2 regions of the Pseudomonas sp. DC1.2 genome follow, and region 2 is predicted to be linked to the other one. Evidence: riboswitches for the same ligand, from Rfam matches in the RefSeq annotation. Region 2 holds a riboswitch; the other holds the start of a gene.
What was found. Region 2 has a riboswitch for manganese ahead of mntP (manganese efflux pump MntP). Riboswitches for the same ligand answer to the same signal wherever they lie in the genome.
Positions count from the first base shown of each region.

Region 1: another riboswitch for manganese. It lies ahead of RHM68_RS20750 (TMEM165/GDT1 family protein); the one in region 2 lies ahead of mntP (manganese efflux pump MntP).

Region 1 covers NZ_CP133782.1:4,596,984-4,604,612, forward strand. Annotated here, with positions in the region: gene RHM68_RS20735 (LysE family translocator) at 1-335, opposite strand, end outside; gene RHM68_RS20740 (2-hydroxyacid dehydrogenase) at 490-1,455, shown strand; gene RHM68_RS20745 (class I SAM-dependent methyltransferase) at 1,489-2,487, shown strand; yybP-ykoY riboswitch at 2,540-2,662, shown strand; gene RHM68_RS20750 (TMEM165/GDT1 family protein) at 2,752-3,336, shown strand; gene RHM68_RS20755 (M48 family metallopeptidase) at 3,460-4,278, opposite strand; gene RHM68_RS20760 (SOS response-associated peptidase) at 4,408-5,031, opposite strand; gene RHM68_RS20765 (putative signal transducing protein) at 5,067-5,327, opposite strand; gene RHM68_RS20770 (CPXCG motif-containing cysteine-rich protein) at 5,340-5,522, opposite strand; gene RHM68_RS20775 (1-acyl-sn-glycerol-3-phosphate acyltransferase) at 5,662-6,828, shown strand; gene RHM68_RS20780 (hypothetical protein) at 6,898-7,182, opposite strand; gene RHM68_RS20785 (hypothetical protein) at 7,377-7,583, shown strand.
Region 2 covers NZ_CP133782.1:2,691,831-2,699,459, forward strand. Annotated here, with positions in the region: gene RHM68_RS12265 (DUF1289 domain-containing protein) at 132-602, shown strand; gene RHM68_RS12270 (universal stress protein) at 684-1,547, opposite strand; gene RHM68_RS12275 (tRNA-(ms[2]io[6]A)-hydroxylase) at 1,753-2,361, shown strand; yybP-ykoY riboswitch at 2,436-2,606, shown strand; gene mntP (manganese efflux pump MntP) at 2,605-3,177, shown strand; gene RHM68_RS12285 (DNA-3-methyladenine glycosylase) at 3,293-3,928, opposite strand; gene RHM68_RS12290 (isocitrate lyase/phosphoenolpyruvate mutase family protein) at 4,007-4,810, opposite strand; gene RHM68_RS12295 (trifunctional transcriptional activator/DNA repair protein Ada/methylated-DNA--[protein]-cysteine S-methyltransferase) at 4,844-5,926, opposite strand; gene RHM68_RS12300 (arsenate reductase ArsC) at 6,026-6,496, opposite strand; gene RHM68_RS12305 (LysE family translocator) at 6,657-7,277, opposite strand; gene RHM68_RS12310 (LysE family translocator) at 7,450-7,629, shown strand, end outside.

The DNA of each region.
Region 1 (7,629 bases), 1.9 Mb from region 2:
GCCGTGCGCTCACCGACCTCCTTGTGCAGATCGTCGGCAACCGGTTTGGCCGGCTGTGCCCGCAGGGCCTTGAAACCGATGTACAGCAGGTAAGCGGCGGCAGCCCATTTCAAGGCGTTGAACAGCATGATCGACTGAGACACGATCAGGCCGATTCCCAGCAATGAATAACCGACGTGCAGGAAAATTGCAGTGCCGACGCCCAATGCGGTCCAGGTTCCGGCACGGCGACCGTGGGTCACGCTCTCACGCACCACCACCGCAAAGTCCGGACCGGGGCTGGCCACGGCCAGCAGGTGAATCAGGGCGACAGTCAAAAACTCGGTCCAGTACATGGCGGCTCCTCTGAGGGCAGATCGATCAAAGTGAAATTCACCGGGCTATCGTCCCCCCAGGGCTCAGCGTCCGGCCGGGTAAGCGTAACCATTTGTTTCATCTGGTAGTCTCGGCAGGTTACGCCTTCAGTTCACCGCACAAAAGGTACAGTTGATGACGAACTCTCGACGCGCCGTTTTTCTCGATCACCCTTCCCTTGACCTCGGCGATCTGGACCTCAGTCCGTTACGCGAGTGTTTCAGTGATTTACAGCTTTTCGCACAAACCACGCCGGACCAGGTGGCCGAGCGCCTCGCCGGCGCCACCGTCGCGATCAGCAACAAAATCGTGATCGACGCCCACGCCATGGCCGCCAGCCCCGACCTGAAGTTGATCCTGATCACCGCCACCGGCACCAACAACGTCGATCTCGCCGCCGCCCGCGCTCACGCAATTACCGTGTGCAACTGCCAGGGTTACGGTACGCCCTCGGTGGCTCAGCACACGCTCATGTTGCTGCTCAACCTCGCCACGCGCCTGGCCGATTACCAGAAAGCGGTCAGCGAAGGTCGCTGGCAGCAGGCCAAACAGTTCTGCCTGCTCGATTACCCGATCGTCGAACTTGAGGGCAAAACACTCGGCCTGCTCGGTCATGGCGAACTGGGCAGCGCGGTGGCACGACTGGCCGAAGCGTTCGGCATGCGCGTGTTGCTGGGACAGATTCCGGGCCGCCCGGCCCGTGCAGAGCGCTTGCCGCTCGATGAACTGCTACCGCAAATCGACGCACTGACCTTGCACTGTCCGCTCAACGAGCACACGCGCCACTTCATCGGCGCCGGGGAGCTGGCAGCGATGAAGCGTGGCGCCTTCGTGGTCAACACCGCCCGCGGCGGCCTGATCGACGAGCAGGCCTTGGCCGATGCCTTGCGCAGCGGTCATCTGGGCGGCGCGGCGACGGATGTGCTGAGCGTCGAGCCACCGACGGCAGGCAATCCATTACTGGCCCCGGACATTCCAAGGTTGATCGTGACCCCGCACAACGCCTGGGGCAGTCGCGAGGCGCGCCAACGCATCGTCGGCCAACTGACAGAAAACGCCTTGGCTTTCTTCAACGGTAAAGCGCTGCGGGTCGTCAGTTGATAAACTGCTGCACTTTTTTTCAAGGAGCAGAATATGGATCCGCGCAGTGAAGTCCTGCTTCGTCAGGCCGATTTATTCCAGGGTTCGGTGCTGCTGGCCGGTTTGCCCGCCGACGACCTGTTAGGGAAACTGCCCAACGCTCATGGCTGGTGCTGGCACGCGGGCGATCAAGCGGCGCTGGATGCTCGCTTTGAAGGTCGCAGCCATTTCGGGGTACACGTGCCCGAGCGTGAATTCGATACCGCCGTGGTGTTTCTGCCCAAGTCCAAAGACCTCACCGATTACATCCTCAATGCCGTTGCCTCACAACTGGCCGGGCGCGAGGTGTACCTGGTGGGCGAAAAGCGCAGCGGCATCGAAGGCGCGGCCAAGCAACTGACCCCGTTCGGTAAACCGCGCAAGCTCGACAGCGCACGGCACTGCCAACTCTGGCAGGTCACCGTGGCCGAAGCGCCGCAAGCCCAGTCGCTGGAAAGCCTGGCCCAGGAATACGAATTGCCACTGGCCGAAGGCCCACTGAAAGTTATCAGCCTGCCGGGGGTGTTCAGCCACGGTCGACTGGATCGCGGCAGCGCGCTGCTGCTGGAGCACCTGGACAAGTTGCCGAGCGGTCACTTGCTGGACTTCGGTTGTGGCGCTGGCGTGTTGGGCGCAGCGGTTAAACGGCGTTACCCACACAATCAGGTGACGCTGCTCGACGTGGATGCATTTGCTGCCGCCAGCAGCCGTCTGACGCTGGCCGCCAATGGCTTGGAGGCCGAGGTGATTACCGGTGACGGGATCGACGCCGCCCCCATGGGTTTGAGCGCAATCCTAAGTAACCCGCCCTTCCATGTCGGCGTACACACCGACTACTTCGCCACTGAGAACTTGCTACGAAAAGCAGCCAAACATCTGAAAAACGGCGGCGAACTGCGTTTAGTAGCGAACAGTTTCCTGAAGTACCAACCATTGATCGAAGAGCACTTGGGCGTGTGTGCAATCAAGGCCGAAGGACAGGGTTTTCGAATCTATCGAGCCAAACGCGGCTGACCCTTATTAAAAAAAACAGAGCTTGCCCAATCGGATTTGCCTAGGCAGAATCCGCCCCGTCCTAGGGGAGTAGTCTCCCACGAGCGCCATGCTCGTCCGGCATACGTCAACATACTTGGTCAACAGACCATGGCGTATGCGACCCAAGCGTCCGCACAGACGGATCGCCAGGGTTTGACCAGACCTATGACACGAACACCTTACCCGGGGCGGGGAGGCTGTACGTGTCATAGCCGTGTCGACCCGCCCCTTAGGAAAACCCTGATGCTGGATTCTCTTCTCGTTCCTACCGCAGTCGTTGCCTTGGCCGAAATCGGCGACAAGACTCAACTGCTCGCGCTCATTCTCGCCGCTCGATTTCGCAAACCCTGGCCAATCATCGCCGGCATCCTCGTCGCGACGTTGGCCAACCATGCGGCAGCCGCTGCAGTCGGCTCCTGGTTTAGCAGTTTCTTCACGGATGTGATGCTGCACTGGATCCTGGCCGCCAGCTTCACCGCGACGGCATTGTGGACACTGGTGCCTGACAAAATGGACGATGACGAAACCAGCGCCGTCCGCAAGTACGGGCCGTTCCTGACCACACTGATCGCATTTTTCCTGGCGGAAATGGGTGACAAGACGCAAGTCGCCACGGTGATGCTCGCCGCACAATACCCGGACCTGTGGCTGGTGATCATCGGCACAACGGCCGGGATGTTGATTGCTAACGTGCCCGTGGTACTCGCCGGCAACTTTGCGGCAGACAAACTGCCGCTGACCCTGATCCGTCGTTTGGCCGCCTCGGCGTTCGTGGTCTTGGCGATTGTCGCGGTGTACAAAGCAATGCAGAGCAGTGGATGGGTTTGACGCGCTCAGTCAGTAGGACCGTGTAATCGTTCTTCGCGTGCAGGCTTGCTCCCACATTGAAATGCAATCAACTGTGGGGGCGAGCCTGTTCGCGATGAGGCCCTTACTGACGATTCAACACCATCAGGATTTAGGGGCTTGCTCGTACAGCGGCATCACCTTCGGGATCGCCGCTTGCAACGACGAAATACGACTGGCCGACGCCGGGTGGGTGCTCATGAATTCCGGAGGCGAACCTTCAGACGCCTTGCTCATCTTGTTCCACAAGGTGATCGCGGCGTTCGGGTTGTACCCGGCGCGGGCCGCCAGCTCCAGGCCTATCAGATCAGCCTCGTTTTCATTGGCCCGACTGTTAGGCAAGGTCATACCGTAGTTGGCCACGGTATCTGCCAAGGCCAGGCTGTCCTGCCCCAAACCAAGCAAAGCACCCGCCCCCTGCTTGGCCATTTCAATGCCATAGGCCTTGGACATCGCTTCACGCCCATGCTCACGCAGGGCGTGGGCGATTTCATGCCCCATGACCGCAGCGATTTCATCGTCGGTGAGTTTCAGACTGTCGATCAGCCCGGTGTAGAAAATGATTTTGCCGCCAGGACCGCAGTTGGCGTTGAGTTCGTCACTCTTGATCAGGTTGACTTCCCACTTCCATTGGGCCGAATCCGGACGAAAGTTTGGCGCCTGGGCAATCAGCCGAGTGGCGATCGCCTGGACGCGCTTGGCATCGCTGCTGGTCTTATCCAGCACACCTTGGGTATTCGCCTCGCCCACCGTCTTCTGATAGGACTGTGCGTACATTTGGTTGACCTCATCGGAGGACAACATGCTGAACATGTACTGTTTACGCTCAACGCCCACCGCGCCGGCGCTGGTGGTGTTGACCGACTGACAACCGGCGAGTAGCAAGCCTGCGCTGATTACTCCCACAACCAATGTCTTGTTCATCAAAAAAGCTCCCTGAAAACATGTCGCGTATCGTAGGGGCTCAATTGTATCGGCGCCAGAGGGTTGATCAATCCGCCCCGGGGTTGATCAAGAGGCCTGCTCGCGAAAGTCTCGGCAAAAGGCGCCCGGTCAACCCGGCGTCAAGCACTCCGGCCCATTGAGCTTCGGATCATTCACCAGATTCGCCAGCACCCGCTCGCGCAACGCCGCCGGCTCACTGGCCAACAACCCCTGCAATACATGCAACGGCGTCTCAGGATCAAGCCAAGCCGCTTGTCCTACAGCATCGAGAATCAATGGCCGGCGCTGACTCGCCGCAGGCTGCGTAATCACCGCCGTACTCAGCCACACCTGTTCCTGCACGGGATACGCTTCCCAGATCGCCGCAAAGAACAGAGCCGAGCCCTCACCCGGCGTCAGCCAGTACGGGCGCTTGCGCGTGGTGCCGCGCCATTCGTAGAAGCCGTTGGCCGGCAGCAGGCAGCGGCGCTCGCGCAAGGCCTGGCGAAACATCGGCTGCTCGGCCACGGTTTCCGCCCTGGCGTGGGCCGGCGTGCGGGACAGATCGGTCAGCCACGGCGGCGTCAACCCCCAGCGGGCACGGGCCAACGCACGCTGGCCGTCCGGGCCGGCACGCAGCATCAACACCGAATCATTGGGGGAAATATTCCACTGCGCCTGCTGATCGGCGGGAAAACCTGGCAGGGCCGCGAAGGCGGGGTTCCAGCGAAACAGGGCATAACGTCCACACATGGGGCAACACGACTCTGGATAAAACGAACGCCAGCCTAACAGACCAGCGTGCCGGGAAAACTTTCCGGTTCATCCTCCGGCATCGGCAACGCGGCATTGTAGGCCGTGATCAACTCCCGGGCGTATTGGGCCTGATCGTTGTCCACCGACAAGCCAAGTAGTCCAAAAATTGGCAGTTCGCCCGTGCCGCCGAGCAAATCACGCCCCACCAGATGGGCTTCGATACCCTCGCTGGCGAGCATGCTTTGCAGCAACTCGCCTTCCATCAGGTTTTCCGGTTCGTAGATTCGCTGCATCGGGCGCCCCCTTCATTCGTTTTCACTGAAGACTTCGAAATGCCATTCATCTCCGTGAACCTGCAACACAAACTTGATCGGTCGACAGCACACCTGGCAGTCCTCGATATACGTCTGGTCGCCACCGGACAGATCCAGAGAAGTCTCAACCTCCTCACCACAATACGGGCATTCATAAGCTGCGGTTTCCAGCATCGCGGTCTCCCAAGTGACTTGTGCGTATAATCGCCGGTCTATTTGCAGGGCTATTTTTGTCTGGGTGATTTTTCAGACCGTGCCCCGTTGGTTTTCGAACAAAACCTTTACTTACCCTAGCCGTTTCTAACAAGAGAGCATGATGGGCGAATTCGATGCCATCCGACCTTACGACGACAGCGAAGTCCCAGCGGTGCTGGCACGATTGCTCGGCGACAAGGCGTTTCTAGATATCCTCACCCACTTCCGCTTCCCGCGTTTTGCCGGTGCCTTCGGCTGGATGCTCAAACCTCTTATAGCTCATCGGCTGCGCCGTGAGTTCGCCGGCGTGACGTCGGTGGCCACATTGCAGGATAAAGTCGAGCTTTACGTCGACCACACCATCGAACGCGCCACAGACGGTGTGACCTACACCGGCGTCGAACAATTCAAGTCGGGCAGCGCTTACCTGTTCATCGCCAACCACCGTGACATCGTGATGGACCCGGCGTTCGTCAACTATGCGGTGTACCACGCTGGCCTGCCGACGCCGCGCATCGCCATTGGCGATAACCTGCTGCAAAAGCCTTTTGTCAGCGACCTGATGCGCCTGAACAAGAGCTTCATCGTCCACCGTTCGATTTCCGGTCGCCGCGAGAAAATGGCCGCTTATCAACTGCTGTCGGCGTACATCAACCACTCGATCCGCAACGATTGCGCCTCGATCTGGATCGCTCAGGCCGAAGGCCGGGCCAAGGACGGCGACGACCGCACCGAGTCGGCGATCCTCAAGATGTTCCACATGAGCCGTAAAGACGAGCCGTTCGGCGAGGTGATCCGCTCCCTGAACCTCACCCCAGTGTCGATCAGCTATGAATACGACCCCTGCGACCAGGCCAAGGCGCGAGAATTGTTCATTCGTGCAACTACCGGCACTTACACCAAAGTACCGGGCGAGGACGATGCGAGCATCGCCAAGGGCATCACCGGGTACAAGGGCCGAGTCCACGTGAACTTTGCCGCCCCCATCACCGAGCTGTTCGAAGACACCAAACTGTTGGCAATCGAAATGGACCGGCAGATACTCGGCGGCTATCGGCTGTTCCCAGTGCATTACCTGGCGTATGCCCAGTGGGCTGACGCCGACCCGCAGTTGCAGGTGCCGAACGCCGCTGACGTGTTCCCGGCGGACGAACTGGCCAAGGCGCAGCAAGAATGGCAACGCCGCTTGGACGCCTGCCCCACGGAGCATCGTCCGTTCATGGTGTTGCAGTATGCGACGCCGGTGCGTAACCAGTACCGGGTGAAGGCCGGGTTAGCGCTGTAAGCAACAAGGCCTGATACAACAACGGCGCCTTCGGGCGCCGTTTGTGTTTCGCGCGAGCACATCGGCCGATCAGAACCGAGTGCTGACCCACGACACCAGCAAGGCCACGCCCAGGCAGGCGAAACCAAAACGGTAGAAAAAACGGTTCATGCGCAGCGTTGCACCATCGAGCATCAACATCGGTTCATCGATACGTTGGTTCTGACTTCGGGCTTCGATGATGGCCAGCGCGCGCTGTTCTCGGCGACGGGTGGCATGCAGCAACCAACTGCCCGGAAAGGCCACGAGCAAGGCCAGCAGGTTGATCAACTTGGCGGGATGTTGGGTAAACAGCGAAATCAAATGCAACGACATCACGGACCTCGGGCAAAACTGCTGGCAGGCGCCGGATCGACGACCACGGCGCGAATTCTACCGAAAGCCACCTTCCCCGCCCGACTTTCCGACAAATAACGGCCCTCAACCCGATGAAATTAATTTCACGCGTCACCGGATCGTCATCTAAACCCGCCAGTCTGTTGCCCCTCGCCACCCAGACAGAGCTGACTATGCTGCACGCCGAAAACCAAGACCGCCTCTACCTCATCGCCCCTAGCGACGAACAACAAACGTTGGTCGGCAGCCTGGCGTTCAACGTTCAGGACCGTCACTGGTTGGTGTATTGCGCACTGGGAGGGCACCAACATGCGGACTTGCCCGAGACAGACTTGCTGACGGGCGTGAGCGTGCTGGACTTTTACTCGCAAGCCGCCTGACGCCGCGCTCTGCGTGAGCGAGCCTGCTCGTGATGGCGCAGTATCA
Region 2 (7,629 bases):
TTAAAAGGCTGGCTGATTCTACGGCAAAAAAAAATTAAAGGTAAGTTAGCCCCTCAACTTTGAGGGGTGATGAATGTTAGACAAAGGGCTAACATGCCGACTTGTTCTGCTTTCCCGTGTTTTGCCTAACTATGCCCAATCAAACCATCAAGACTCCCTGCGTCGGCCTCTGCTCCACCGTTTACGGTGACTTGGTCTGCCGTGGCTGCAAGCGTTTCCACCATGAAGTGATCAACTGGAATGGTTACAACGAGGAGGAAAAGCGCGCGGTGTGGCTGCGTCTTGAGCAGTTGCTGTCGCAGGTGATGGCCAGCAAGCTGGAAGTGTTCGACTCGCAGCGCCTGCGCTTGCAGCTTGAGCAGCGGAAAATCCGCTTTGTGCCGCACCAGTCCGAGTATTGCTGGGCCTATCAGTTGATCGCACGGGGCGCCCGGGTCATCAACAATCTGGAGGCCTACGGAATGGTGTTGATGCCGGAGTTTCGCGACTGGAATTTGCCGGAGCTGCGCGATGCGATTGACCGGGAGTTCTTCCTGCTGTCCGAGGCGCATTACCAGCGCTACATCGCACCCGGATTCCTCAAGGACGCCTTCGGCGGCTGAGCTTTAAAAGCATCACGAACAGGCCTGCTCCCAGTGGGAGCAGGCCTGTTCGCAAAAGCAATCGGCTTGGCGCGATAGCTCTCAATGCCGCGTTACCACCTCTTCCAGATGGTCCATGATTTCGTCGGGCTTGAGCACCAGCACATCGCTCTCTACCGCATCCAGCACTACTTCCGCGGTATTGCCGATTAATGCGCCGGACAAGCCGGTGCGCGCCACGGTGCCGATGACCGTCACGGCCGCCTGAAGTTTGTGGACCATGTGCGGAATCAACACATCTGCCGGACCTTCATCGATGTGCAGGTGTTCATCATCGATGTCGAACTCGGCCTGAAACGCCTTGCACTGCTCGCGATACTTGGCCTCGATGGTTTCCCTGAGCTGGAACACCGGATCGGCCGATGACAGCATCGGTGACGGGTGAGCGCTGATCACATGCAATTGTGCCTTGGCCAGACTGGCGATGTCATAACCGTGATCGATGATGCAGGCATGCAGGGCGCGGTGTTCGTCGTCCGTGTTGCCGACGTCGATGGCCGCCAGGATGACCCCGCCGGTCCAAGGTTTAGACGTTTTCACCAGCAGTACGGGCGTCGGGCAGTAGCGCAGTAGTTTCCAGTCGGCCGGGGTCAGCAGCGCCTTTTTCAAAGGGCTGTCGGGGTAATGCTGTTTGACCACTAATCCGCAGCCCTCCGCCTGCTGCACATCGACGATGGTTTCGTGCAGGCTTTCGTTCCAGGCTTGCTCGGTGGTAACGCTATAGCCGTCCTGCACCAGCGCAGCCTTAAGCACGCCCAGCATGGCACTGTGATCGTGCTTTTTATCGCAGACCAGCAAGTGCAGGTGGGCTTGCGTCACGCCAGCGATCAGCTTGGCTCGTTTCAGCGCCAGGCTTTCCGAGTGCTCGGGTTCGATGACCACCAGAATGCTGCGAATGGCTTGCATGGTCGGGATCTCCAGTAAGTAAAAAACACTGCGTTGCACAACTATAGTTGCTGCTCGGCAACCCGGGACTTGATGCATATCAACGGTGGCGACTGGTGGTCTGTCGACAGGCCGGTATAATCGGCGCCCTTCGCCGTGAACCTTTGTCCGTGAGCCCCATGCTACTGAAGCCCGAAATCGTCGCCGTCCTGTCGGAAGTGAGCCAATGATTCTTCCCGAAATTCATCAGTTCCTTGGCTGCCGCACCCCCGATGGCTGGGTCCAGGCCGCACTGGCCGATCAGGAAACCCTGTTGATCGATCATAAAAACTGCGAATTCAAGGCCGCCAGCACGGCGCTGAGTCTCATCGCCAAATACCATTCCCATGTCGATTTGATCAACCTGATGTCGCGTCTGGCCCGCGAAGAACTGGTGCATCACGAACAAGTCATGCGTTTGATGAAAAAACGCAAGATCGAGCTGCGTCAGCTGTCCGCCGGTCGATATGCCTCGGGCCTGCGTAAAGTGGTGCGCAGCCACGAGCCGGTGAAACTGGTGGACACGCTGGTGGTGGGGGCGTTTATCGAAGCCCGTAGCTGCGAGCGTTTCGAGGCACTGGTGCCGCACCTGGATGAAGACTTGGGCAAGTTCTATTTCGGCTTGCTGAAAAGTGAAGCCCGGCACTTTCAGGGCTACCTGAAGCTGGCCTATCAGTACGGAGATGCCAAAGACATCGCGCAGGTGATCGACAGGGTCCGCGATGCCGAACACGCGTTGATTGAGTCGCCGGATGTGGAGTTTCGTTTTCACAGCGGTGTGCCCATCGCGGCCTGAGATGCTCAGGCGAGCAAAATGTAAAAATTCTAGTCCTTGATAGATTTTTCACATCGGCTCGGTTAATCTGCGCGCCTCTTTGGGGAGTAGCCTGCTTGCGATTCGTCGCAAGCGCCCGTATCAACATTCTCGGCAACATGCCGTGGTGCGGGCACCTTCTGGTTGGTGAGACCATCGACATACCTGCGCTGAAGTCGGGCGCGCGGGCATGTCGTGGACTCAAGCCCGACCGGATGTTTCAGCGTGAACCTAGCCTCTCTAATATTCCTTGCCTTTGCCATGTCTACCGACGCCTTCGCGGCCGCTATCGGTAAAGGCTCTAGCCTGCATAAACCTAAATTTCTCGAAGCACTGCGTATTGGGCTGATCTTCGGCGTGATCGAAGGGCTCACGCCGATTGCCGGCTGGTTTATTGGTCAGGCCGCCACGCAGTTCGTCTCCAGCTGGGACCATTGGGTCGCCTTCAGCCTGTTGCTGGTCCTCGGTCTGCACATGATCTATAACGGGGTCAAAACTGAAGAGGCCGAAGAAGTCGAGGTCGAAAAACCCAAGCAACATGGCTTCTGGTTGCTCGCCGTCACCGGTTTCGCTACCAGCATCGACGCGCTTGCCGTCGGCGTCGGCTTGGCTTTCGTCAACGTCAATATTTGGCTTGCGGCAGGCTTGATCGGCTTGGCCACCATGACCATGGTCACCATCGGCGTCATGCTCGGTCGGGTCATCGGCAGCGTCATCGGCAAACGTGCTGAAATTGCTGGCGGTGTGGTCCTGATCATTGTGGGCTCGGCGATTCTCTATGAGCATCTCTCGGTCTGATAAACCCAGGCGTCTGCTGTCTCGTATCGCTGCCCGGAGCACCTATGCACCGGGCTGCATACCGCTGAAAAACGCTGACGGCGTGTTCGCTGGGCGCACTGTATTTGAGTCGATGTCAGATAATGCGCGGCGCAACCTTGTCGGATCTTTGCCACAAGTACCACGCCGCGACTGTCCGATACGGACGCCAACCCAGTCCGATCTCGATCATCTGCTTACGATTGGGTTGCGCGTCCAACTCTTTGAGGCGTCGATAGCCTTCACGCACGCCAAAATCATCCGCCGGTAAAATATCCAGCCGCTCCAGGCTGTAGATCAACAGCATCTCCACCGTCCAGCGACCCACCCCGCGCAGGGTGATCAAACGCTCGATCAGAGCCTCGTCGTCCATCGCCAACGCCGTTGCATAATCCGGCACTACGCCGTCCAGCGTTGCCTGGGCAATTCCCTGAAGGGTCGTGATCTTGCTGGCGGAAAATCCACAGCTGCGTAGCTGCGTGAAATCTGTCGCCAGAATCTGTTCGGGCTCAGGGAATGGACTGGATGGAAACAGTGCCCGCAAGCGCCCGACAATCGCATCCCCGGCGCGGGCATGCAGTTGCTGATAGGCAATGGCCCGCACCAGCGACTCGTAAGGTTCGCGCGTTGGATGGGGTTGATGGCGGCAGGGGCCAACGGCGTCGATATGGCGCCGCCAATCGTCATCAAGGGAAGCCAGGAATTGGCTGGCGGGCAGATAGGTATCGGGCATGCAATATCCAGAAGGGCAGCGGTCACTGTGGGCAAGGTGAGTCGTCCTGCCCGCAGTGCAGCACTGTGTAACGTGCGGTCAGTTATTGTCGAGCAGCGCATTCACTTCGCCGTAGGTAAAGGCTTTGAGATCACGGCTGTCAAGCTTGCCGGTCTCCAGGAAGCTTTTAGCCAATGACTGCATGGCACCGTAGAGTAATTCGGCGATGCTTGAACCTGCCGTCAAACGCCTTACACCCAAGGCCCGCAGCTCCTCAGGCGAGGGCAGACACGGGAGGCCCAGCACGTTCACCGGCAGAGGTGTGTCTTGGCAGATCGCAGCGATTTCATACGCGGCGGTCACGCCTGCGGCAAATAACCCATCGGCGCCAGCGGCCCGATATAACGCGGCGCGCTTGAGCGTTTCAGCGACGCGATCTTCGGCGGGCACCAGATTTTTCAGGTACACATCGGTGCGTGCGTTGATGAACAGCCGCACGTTGCGCCGCTGGGCGACCTGGCGCGCCATCTCGATTTTGCGCACCAGCAGCTCAGGCGTTGCAAAGCCGTCTTCGATGTTGATCCCGACGGCGCCCGCCGCGATCACAGCGTCAATTACCCTGGCAACCTGTTCAAGATCATCGGAATAGCCAGCCTCGATGTCTACGGTCAACGGCACGCTGATGACCCGGGCAATCGATTCGACTGTCGCCACCAGTCGTTCGAGAGGCAGCGCGTTGCCGTCCTTGTAACCGTGAAGCCACGCGACTGCCGCGCTGCTGGTAGCGACTGCCTGGCTGCCCAGCTGCTGCACAATCCGCGCACCGGCTGCGTCGGCGACGTTAGCGAGGATCAGCAAGCCGTTCTGGTGAAGGTTGTGGAACTGTTGGTCGAGCGCGTCCATTGAGTTTCAATCCTTGTGAAAAACACAGCGTGATTAGAATGCGAGGGGTTGAGTAATCTGCACCGCAGCTTTTTCCAGCCTGAGGAGAAAAGCCTTGCGCGGTTGTCCGCCGCCATAGCCGGTCAGCGAGCCGTCCGCCCCGATGACCCGGTGACAGGGCAGCACGATAGCGAGTCTGTTCTGGCCGTTCGCCAAGCCGACGGCGCGGCTGGCCCCGGGTTTGCCCAGCACGGTCGCGATAGCGCCATAGGTGCGGGTCTGGCCGTAAGGGATTCGTGCCAGTTCGGCCCAGACTCGTTTAGCGAATTCACTGCCCGGCAGGTGCAGAGGCACCTTGAATTCGCTCAGTTGCCCGTTGAAGTAGCACGTCAGTTCTGCTTCGATCTGCTGTAAATGGGCGTTGTGTCCGGGGGCGACGGCGTAACCATAACGGTTCTGCAGCTCTTCGACTTCCCGCGTCAGCGCCGGACGATCCAGAAACTCCAGCAACACCAGCCCGCGACGCTCGGCCATGGCAATCATGGGCCCCAAAGGCGTGGTCAGTCGAGTGAACAGCAGCGGCTCGCTATGCGCCGCTCGGCCTGGCGTGATGTGGAAAGATTTCTGAAACGCGTCGCGAAAACCACTTAAGGATTCGTATCCGGAGTCATACGCAACGCTATCGATGGACTCGCCTTGCTTGATTCCGCCCAGCGCCATGCCCAAGCGCCGGGTGCGCAGCCACGTGTGGAAGGTCATGCCGAAATGCTGCTTGAACCAGCGCCGCAGTTTGAGTGGTTCGACGCCTGCGGCCTGCAAATGGGCATCGGTCCAGCGGTGTTCGGGGTCGCCGTCCACGGCTTTGAGCAACGTCTGCACCCAGTCCGGGGCGATGGCCGCGGCGTCCAGTGGTTTGCAACGCAAGCAGGCGCGGTAGCCTGCCGATAAACATTCATCGGCGTTAGCAAAGAACTCGACGTTCTCCGGCTTGGGTTTGCGTGCTGTGCAACTGGGACGGCAGAAGATGCCCGTGGTTTTAACCGCAGTAAAAAACACCCCTTCGTAGGCAGTGTCTCGTTCGAGCATGGCGCGAACCATCTCGGCGTGGGGTGGAAGCAGGGGGCTTTGTAGGTTCATGGCCTGAGCATAAGGCTCACGGCCTTAAGCCTCCACCGCAAAATCGACAGTAAATTCAACGCCTGCGTCATGGGACGCGCTCCCGATTCGATAAAGGCTTTACAGGGTGGCGATACGGTCAAGCTCTGCCTTTAGTTGTGCGCCGCCGAGGTGGTTAAAGTCGAGGGCGAAGAACGCTGCAAAGCGTCGTTTGATGATGCCAACGGTGCAGTCGAAGGCATGCTGAATCTGCTGTTCTGTGCCGTGGACATCCGAAGGATCAGTGAGGCCCCAGTGGCTTTTTATCGCCGGACCCAAATAGACCGGGCACGCTTCACCGGCGGCCTGTTTGCAGACCGTGATGACCAGATAGGGCGGGGAGTCGGTGAACACCGAAGCGTCTTTGCTGTAGAGGCCTTTGGTGTCAATACCTAAGCGTTGCAGTGTCTGCACGGCGTGCGGGTTGAGCTGGCCGCTTGGAAAACTGCCGCAACTTACCGCTTCATAACCTGTCGGCGCCAGGTGATTGAACAGCGCCTCGCTCAACACGCTGCGGCAACTATTGGCGGTACACATGAACAGGACTTTGATTGAGGCGGGACGCGGGTTCATTGGGCTTGCTCATATATATGGAGATTCGAATATATACGTGCCTGTTCTGCAAATGCCAGCGCCCTCGTTCAGGTCATAGACCTGTAGCGAGGGGTGCCTTGATAGCATGCGCGGTGCTGCCACTGATTTGCTTATCGCCTCAAGCCCGGCGAGCCATCAGCAACACCGACGCTGCTGCTGCCAACAAACCCGCGCAGCAGCGGTTGAAAATTCGCTTGCCTCGAGGCTCGGCAAACCAGCGACGCATGTGCAGTCCCATGTAGGCGTAAGCGCTAATGGCGATCCACTCCAGCATCAGAAACAGGACGCCGAGCACTGCGAATTGCGGTGTCACTGGGAGAGAGGGATCAACAAACTGCGGCAGAAACGCGGTGAATATCAAGATCGCTTTGGGATTCCCCGCGGCCACCAGAAATTCCTGGCGGGCCAGCGCGACTCTACCTGCCTTTGAAGCAGTGACGTGCTCTTGGGCGTTTGGGTCGGCGCGCCACAGTTGCCAGGCGATGTACAGCAAGTACGCCGCGCCTAGAATCTTGATGGCATAGAACAGCCACTGCGAAGTGCTCAGTACGACGGACAGCCCGACGGCAGCCAGGGCAATCATCCCGGCAAACGCCAACAATCGGCCAATGCCGGCCATGCAGGCTCGACGGTAACCGTAACGGGTGGCGTTACTGACAGACAGCAAATTATTCGGGCCAGGGGCCATATTCAGGGCAAAGCAGGCCGGAATAAAGAGCGTGAGGGTGGCGAGGTCCATGACGGGGCTCCAGTAGCCGGAGCGATATTTTTATCACAGCTGACGCGCTAGTTGACCCATACAGTGAGGCGCAGAAATCGCTGCACAGTGTTTAGGGGTGTTTTCTTCAATACAGCAGCAGAGGCGGCTTATACCGTCAGGCCTGTTTCTACTGAATTGAAGAAGGTGAGTGATGAGTCTGATGATCTCTATGGCGGCGTTCGCTTTGGCCTCTTCCATAACCCCTGGGCCGGTAAACATCGTGGCGTTGGGTTCGGGGGCTCGTTATGGGTTTCGTGCCACGTTGCGTCATGTGTTGGGGGCTACGCTGGGGTTCGTGGCGCTGCTGGTGTTGATGGGCCTGGGGTTGCAC